One region of the Pseudoalteromonas sp. NFXS53 genome, then DNA from elsewhere that is predicted to be linked to it. Evidence: predicted binding sites of a transcription regulator. Region 1 holds the regulator's gene; each other region holds the start of a gene.

Evidence for each region. The regulator MetJ, encoded in region 1, represses methionine synthesis genes. The targets are predictions, from matches to a motif close to TAGACGTCTAGACGTCTA.
Region 2: the regulator MetJ is predicted to act here: its motif matches at 811-828, upstream of metK (methionine adenosyltransferase).
Region 3: the regulator MetJ is predicted to act here: its motif matches at 1,265-1,282, upstream of metE (5-methyltetrahydropteroyltriglutamate--homocysteine S-methyltransferase).

What each region holds. Positions count from the first base shown of each region.
Region 1 is NZ_JBWVBR010000007.1:159,377-161,658, reverse strand. Features, by position in the region: gene AC1HJP_RS09830 (malic enzyme-like NAD(P)-binding protein) at 1-668, shown strand, start outside; gene metJ (met regulon transcriptional regulator MetJ) at 750-1,073, opposite strand; gene metB (cystathionine gamma-synthase) at 1,372-2,282, shown strand, end outside.
Region 2 is NZ_JBWVBR010000014.1:66,725-69,006, reverse strand. Features, by position in the region: gene tkt (transketolase) at 1-665, opposite strand, end outside; gene metK (methionine adenosyltransferase) at 929-2,116, shown strand; gene AC1HJP_RS14895 (HDOD domain-containing protein) at 2,179-2,282, opposite strand, start outside.
Region 3 is NZ_JBWVBR010000006.1:7,408-9,689, forward strand. Features, by position in the region: gene metE (5-methyltetrahydropteroyltriglutamate--homocysteine S-methyltransferase) at 1-1,244, opposite strand, end outside; gene AC1HJP_RS08245 (LysR substrate-binding domain-containing protein) at 1,540-2,282, shown strand, end outside.

The DNA.
Region 1 (2,282 bases):
CTGCAGCAATCGCATGTATGGAGCTGCTGATTAAATGTGGTGCACAGCGTGAGCACATTTACATGCTAGACCGTAAAGGCGTTATCCATACGCGTCGTGATGACTTAAACGAATATAAAAAGCTATTTGCTAACAACACTGATAAGCGTACGCTGCAAGACGTAATTGCAGAAGCAGATGTGTTTGTGGGTGTATCTGGCCCTGACTTACTCTCTCCAGAAGACCTAAAGCTTATGGCAGACAAGCCAGTCGTGTTTGCATGTTCAAACCCTGACCCTGAAATTAATCCAGAAGTTGCACATGGTGCACGTAACGATTTAATTATGGCGACAGGTCGTTCGGATTATCCAAACCAAGTGAACAATGTTTTATGTTTCCCGTTTATCTTCCGTGGTGCACTAGATGTGCGTGCAACAGCGATTAACGATAAAATGAAGATCGCTGCGGTAGAAGCTATTCGTGGTATTGCGAAAGAGCCTGTGCCTGAGCAAGTACTTAAAGCAGCCGATGTTGAGTCGCTAGAGTTCGGTGCTGAGTATATTATTCCTAAGCCAATGGATCCGCGTTTATTGCCTCGCATTGCTAAAGCTGTGGCACAAGCTGCGATTGATTCTGGCGTTGCGCAAATCGATTTACCAGAAAACTACATGGCACAATTTGAATCTTAATCTTAGAAAAGACTAGATTAATAAAAAACCTCGCAATGGCGAGGTTTTTTTATGTTTTCTTTGTAATAACAAGAAAGCTGACTAACCTTCTTCGTTAATCTCTGGGATCTCTAAGCCCATCTCTTTCATAATGTTACGCACTTCAACAGGGATCTTCTCAGGGTTGTCTTTACGTAAGTCTTCATCGCTCGGCAACGGTTGACCCGTAAAGGCATGCAGAAATGCTTCACACAGTAACTCGCTGTTTGTTGCATGGCGCAAGTTGTTCACCTGACGGCGAGTACGCTCATCAGTCAATACTTTTAATACATTTAAAGGAATAGATACGGTGATCTTCTTCACTTGTTCTGATTTTTTGCCATGCTCTGCATAAGGGTGAATGTATTCACCATTCCATTTAGCCATAATATTTTTCTGATGCCTTAAGAGTAATTACTGCCAATAAGACTACGCTCGTTTGCGACGGCTTTAATTGACTTAGTTTGACTAACGCCCAACTCAAACTAAGGTTAATGTACCGATTTATGGTCAAAAACCCAGTCTTATTAACAATATTAGTTAACGAGGTGGCGAAATTTTATCGGTTTAAAAAAGATAGTCAAATTCTAGTTAAATAGCCATTTAGCAGTATAAATGTTTTGACTTCTCCAATTTGATCATCTAACCTTTTAGACGTCTAAACATCCATATACTAGGTGGTGATATGAGCCAACGCAATAAATCAACAGTCGCAGTCAGACATGGTATCGAAGCCGATAAGCATCATGGTGCGGTTGTGCCTCCTCTTTATCTTTCAACAACGTATTCGTTCGCTGATTTCGATACTAAGCGTGATTATGATTACGGTCGTAGCGGTAACCCAAATCGCGATATTCTAGCTGAAGCACTAGCCCAGCTTGAGGGCGGAGAAAAAGGCATCATCACAGCGACCGGTATGGCAGCGGTACACCTAGTAACACAACTTTTAAATCACGATGATACCTTAGTTATTCCGCATGATTGTTACGGTGGTAGTTATCGTTTATTCACCTCACTTGAAAAGCGTGGCTTGTTAAAAATAAAGGTTTTAGATTTAACCCGCGCTGACAGTCTTGCACAAATTGCAGAGATCAAACCTAAACTGGTTTGGATTGAAACGCCGAGTAACCCAATTCTTCGTCTTACAGACATCGAGGCGGTTGTGAATGCAGCCCATGCAGTGGGCGCTTTAGTGGGGGCTGACAATACGTTTTTATCTCCAGCGCTACAGAACCCAATTTCGTTTGGTGTTGATATTGTGGTGCATTCGACCACGAAATACATTAACGGCCATTCTGATGTCGTTGGTGGGGCCGTGATTGCGAAAACCCAAGAGTTAGGTGAAGAGCTGGCTTGGTGGGCAAATAACATTGGTATTACTGGCGCACCATTCGATAGCTATCTGACATTACGTGGTTTAAGAACCCTTAAAGTGCGCCTTAAACAGCATGAAGAAAATGCCCTAGCTATCGCCAAATACTTAGAACAATCTGAGTACGTACGCAAAGTGTATTACCCAGGTCTTGAATCACACCCACAACATGAACTGGCTAAAAAGCAGCAATTAGGGTTTGGTGGCATGGTGAGTTTTGATAT
Region 2 (2,282 bases), on a different contig from region 1:
TCGCTATCGTGACCGTCTACGTCAGCAATTACATGCCAGCCGTAAGATTCAAAACGCTTAGGTGTATCATCGCTAAACCAGCCTTCTACTTCACCATCGATTGAAATGCCGTTGTCATCCCAGAATGCGATAAGCTTACCAAGACCTAGCGTACCTGCTAATGAACAAGCTTCATGTGAAATACCTTCCATTAAACAGCCATCGCCTAAGAAGGTATAAGTATAGTGGTTTACAATATCAAATTCGTCACGGTTGAATTGCGCTGCAAGTGCTTTTTCAGCAATCGCCATACCTACCGCATTAGTAATACCCTGACCAAGTGGGCCAGTTGTTGTTTCTACACCTGGTGCATAGCCGTACTCTGGGTGGCCCGGTGTTTTAGAATGCATTTGACGGAAGTTTTTCAGATCATCAATAGAAAGATCATAACCGCTCAGGTGCAACAAAGAATAAATAAGCATAGAGCCGTGGCCGTTTGACAGAATAAAGCGGTCTCTGTCAGCCCACTCTGGGTTGCTTGGGTTGTGCTTTAAATAATCGCGCCATAGTACTTCTGCGATATCAGCCATACCCATAGGTGCTCCCGGGTGACCAGACTTAGCTTTTTGTACTGCGTCCATAGACAGAACGCGAATGGCATTTGCAAGTTCTTTGCGTGACGGCATGAATTCTCCTACCTTTAATTGTGTTGCGCTGAAATGTCAGTGCCTTCATTCTGACTCATTTATGGTACTTACTGCAACGTAAATACCTGAGAAAACGAGGGCTAAACCTGCATATTTCGGGATCTGCAATTGAAAAAATCTAATTCAGACGTCTAGGCGTAAAAAAACTAGGCAAGTTAATTTGTTTTAGATAGAATACGCCCCTTATTTTTTCGCGCTATCCCCGATGTTCGTGAAGCGCAATATTTGTGAGCATAGATACAATGGCAAAACACTTATTTACTTCTGAGTCTGTTTCTGAAGGTCATCCGGATAAAATCGCTGATCAGATCTCTGACGCGGTACTAGATGCAATCATTACGCAAGACAAACACGCACGTGTTGCTTGTGAAACTATGGTTAAAACAGGCGTTGCGATCATCTCTGGTGAAATTTCAACAGATGCTTGGGTAGACCTAGAGTCAATTACGCGTAAAGTAATCACTGATATCGGTTACACGTCTTCTGATGTAGGTTTTGACGGCGACACATGTGGCATCATGAACCTAATCGGTCAACAGTCTCCTGAAATCGCTCAAGGTGTAGACCGCACTAAGCCTGAAGAGCAAGGCGCTGGTGACCAAGGTCTAATGTTTGGTTATGCAACGAACGAAACACCAACGCTTATGCCTGCGCCACTATACTACTCTCATTTGCTAGTAGAGCGTCAAGCTGAAGCACGTAAATCAGGTATCCTACCTTGGTTACGCCCAGATGCTAAGTCTCAGGTAACTTTCGTATATGAAGATGGTAAACCTGTTGCTATCGATGCTGTTGTACTTTCAACTCAGCACAACCCAGATATCGAGCAAGATGCACTGGTTGATGCTGTTATGGAAAACATCATCAAGCACACGCTACCTGCAGAGTTATTAACTGAAGATACTAAATACTTCATCAACCCAACTGGTCGTTTCGTTATCGGTGGGCCAGTAGGTGACTGTGGTCTTACGGGCCGTAAAATCATCGTAGACACATACGGCGGTATGGCACGTCACGGTGGTGGTGCTTTCTCTGGTAAAGATCCATCAAAGGTTGACCGTAGCGCAGCTTATGCTGGTCGTTATGTTGCTAAGAACATTGTTGCAGCTGGTCTTGCTGATAAGTGTGAAATCCAAGTTTCTTACGCTATCGGTGTTGCAGAGCCTACATCAATCACTATCGATACTTTCGGTACTGGTAAAGTTTCTGAAGAGAAACTAGTTGAGCTAGTTCGTGAGCACTTCGACCTACGTCCTTACGGTATCACTAAGATGCTAGACCTACTTCACCCAATGTACCAAATGACTGCAGCGTACGGTCACTTCGGTCGTGAGCCGTTCGAAATGACGGTTGGTGATGACACATTCACAGCATTCAGCTGGGAAAAAACAGACAAAGCAGACGCACTAAGAGCAGCTGCTGGCTTATAATTTTAAGTCATCTGTTAAAAAGGCGCTTACCTGAAAAGGAGCGCCTTTTTTAATGTCTGTAGTTAATGAATAAAATACTCTTCTACGTCTTCTTTTAAATCAACATAATCGTCATCACTTAGCTCAAGTGCAACCATCACCAAATCTTTAAATGCATGCCAATCGC
Region 3 (2,282 bases), on a different contig from region 1:
CGTTCGGAAAATTCACTTTGTCGCTTTGCGTGTTCGGCAGTAAGTGATGCCACTTTTTCTTGAACCACAAGGTTATTTACGCGCTTAGAACTCGCTCTGGCTTTTACAGGCGCTGAATATAGGTCTAAAGTTGCTAGTGCTTTATTCTCAATGGCTGTTTTAAGTAGCTTAAGCTCTTGTGCCTTTTGTTTTGCGAACGCCAACCAAGAACGTAATTCAGCATCAAGCTTTTCTTCTTGATCTAAATCTACCGGGGTATGGAGTAATGAGCATGATGGTGCTAACCATAAATTATCACCGCGACTTAGTGCTATGGGCTCAATCTGATTATAAATAGCAGACAGATCTGCTCGCCAAATATTACGACCGTTAATAACCCCTAAAGATAAAACTTGGTCATCATTTAAAAGCTGGTTTAGCTTTGTAAAATCTTGCTCACCAGCGACACAGTCAAAATGCACACCTGCGACAGGATATTGCTGAATATCTTCATAATAATCTTTTACTGACTCAAAGTAGCTGGCCAGTAAAACCTTCACACCTTGCCCATTTAATGTAGCAAAAGAAGTGCGCAAAGCACTGCGATACTCATCTGATAGCTCTAGGGCGAGTATTGGCTCATCAATCTGTACCCATTCAACGCCAAGTTCAGCCAGCTTTTGTAACACTTGCTGATAAACCGGTAACAATCTCTCCAGAAGCGAAAATTTATTAAACGACTTATCTGCACATTTGGCTAAATGCAAATAAGTAACAGGCCCGACCAAAACAGGTTTAACTTTATAACCCAGACTGTGTGCTTCAGCGACTTCCTCAAACAGTGCTTGCCAGGTAAGTTCAAAGGTTTGCTCTTTAGAAAGCTCGGGCACTATATAGTGGTAGTTGGTATTAAACCACTTAGTCATTTCACTCGCTGCACAAGCACAACCACTTGGCGCTTTACCTCGGCCTATTCTGAATAATGTATCTAGATCAACATTGCCATCGGTATTTACATGGCGCTTTGGTATAGCGCCTAGCAATAAGCTGGTATTGAGTACATGGTCATACCATGCAAAATCGCCAACCGGAAGTAATTCAATTCCAGCTTCAGCCTGTATCGCCCAATTCTCGGCTCTGATAACTCTGCCTTTCTCTAGTAACTCGGCCTGAGTTAGCTCGCCTCGCCAATACGCTTCGACTGCAAATTTGAGTTCACGTTTTTTGCCAACTCGAGGAAAACCTAAATTATGAATATGCGCCATGCTCTTTCCTTAAAATTATACGGATGTTTAGATGGCTAAAAGTATTAACATGAGATAGGATGAAGACAATTGATGGTTTTTCAGTTTTAACATGAACAAAATTAATCGAATAAATTTGTAAAAAATATGATCAAAACATGACAACGCTGTCAAAAATAGTGTTATAGTGATTTTGCTAATTAAACACAGTTTTATGCTGTTTTTATAAACTAGCAAACACGGAAATTAAAGTTATGCAGTTCAGGAATAGGTGAACTCTGAATTTTGCTCACTCTAAGAATGAGATTTATTGAAGATGATAGATATTAAACATTTAAAAACCATTTCAACGCTTAAAGAAACCGGCTCGCTCGTTAATACAGCCCGTGAACTGTTTTTAACTCAATCAGCTTTATCTCATCAAATTAAAGACTTAGAGAACAAATTAGACTGTCAGCTGTTCGAAAGAAAAACACAACCCGTGCGATTTACCCCACAAGGTATGCTACTACTAGAATTGGCCAACGAAGTGTTACCAAGAGTAGAAGCAACCAAGTGTCGATTAAAAGAAAGCCTCAATCAACCAATTTCTCAACTGCGCTTAAGTGTTGAATGCCACGCATGTTTCCATTGGCTATTGCCGACAATCAAAGAATTTAACAATTTCTGGCCTGACATCCATGTAGATTACGAGCGCGGGTTTAGCTACGACGCCATTCCAGAGCTACTCAACGATGACTTAGACCTAGTGTTAACTTCTGATATTCGTGAAGCCGACAAGCTTGAATACGCGCACCTTTTTGATTTTAAGTTGAAACTGATTGTATCACCCGATCATGAACTGGCTAAAAAAGCCTACGTCACGGCCCTCGACTTAAAAGACGAAACTATTATTTCGTACCCTATTCCAAAAGAACGCCAAGATATTTTTAAGCATTTTATTCAAAATGCACGCTTTGACGGCACATTAAAAACAGTGGATCAAGGATTACTTATTTTCCAGTTAGTCAGTGCCGGTATGGGTGTTGCCGCTCTACCTGATTGGTTAGTAACACCTTA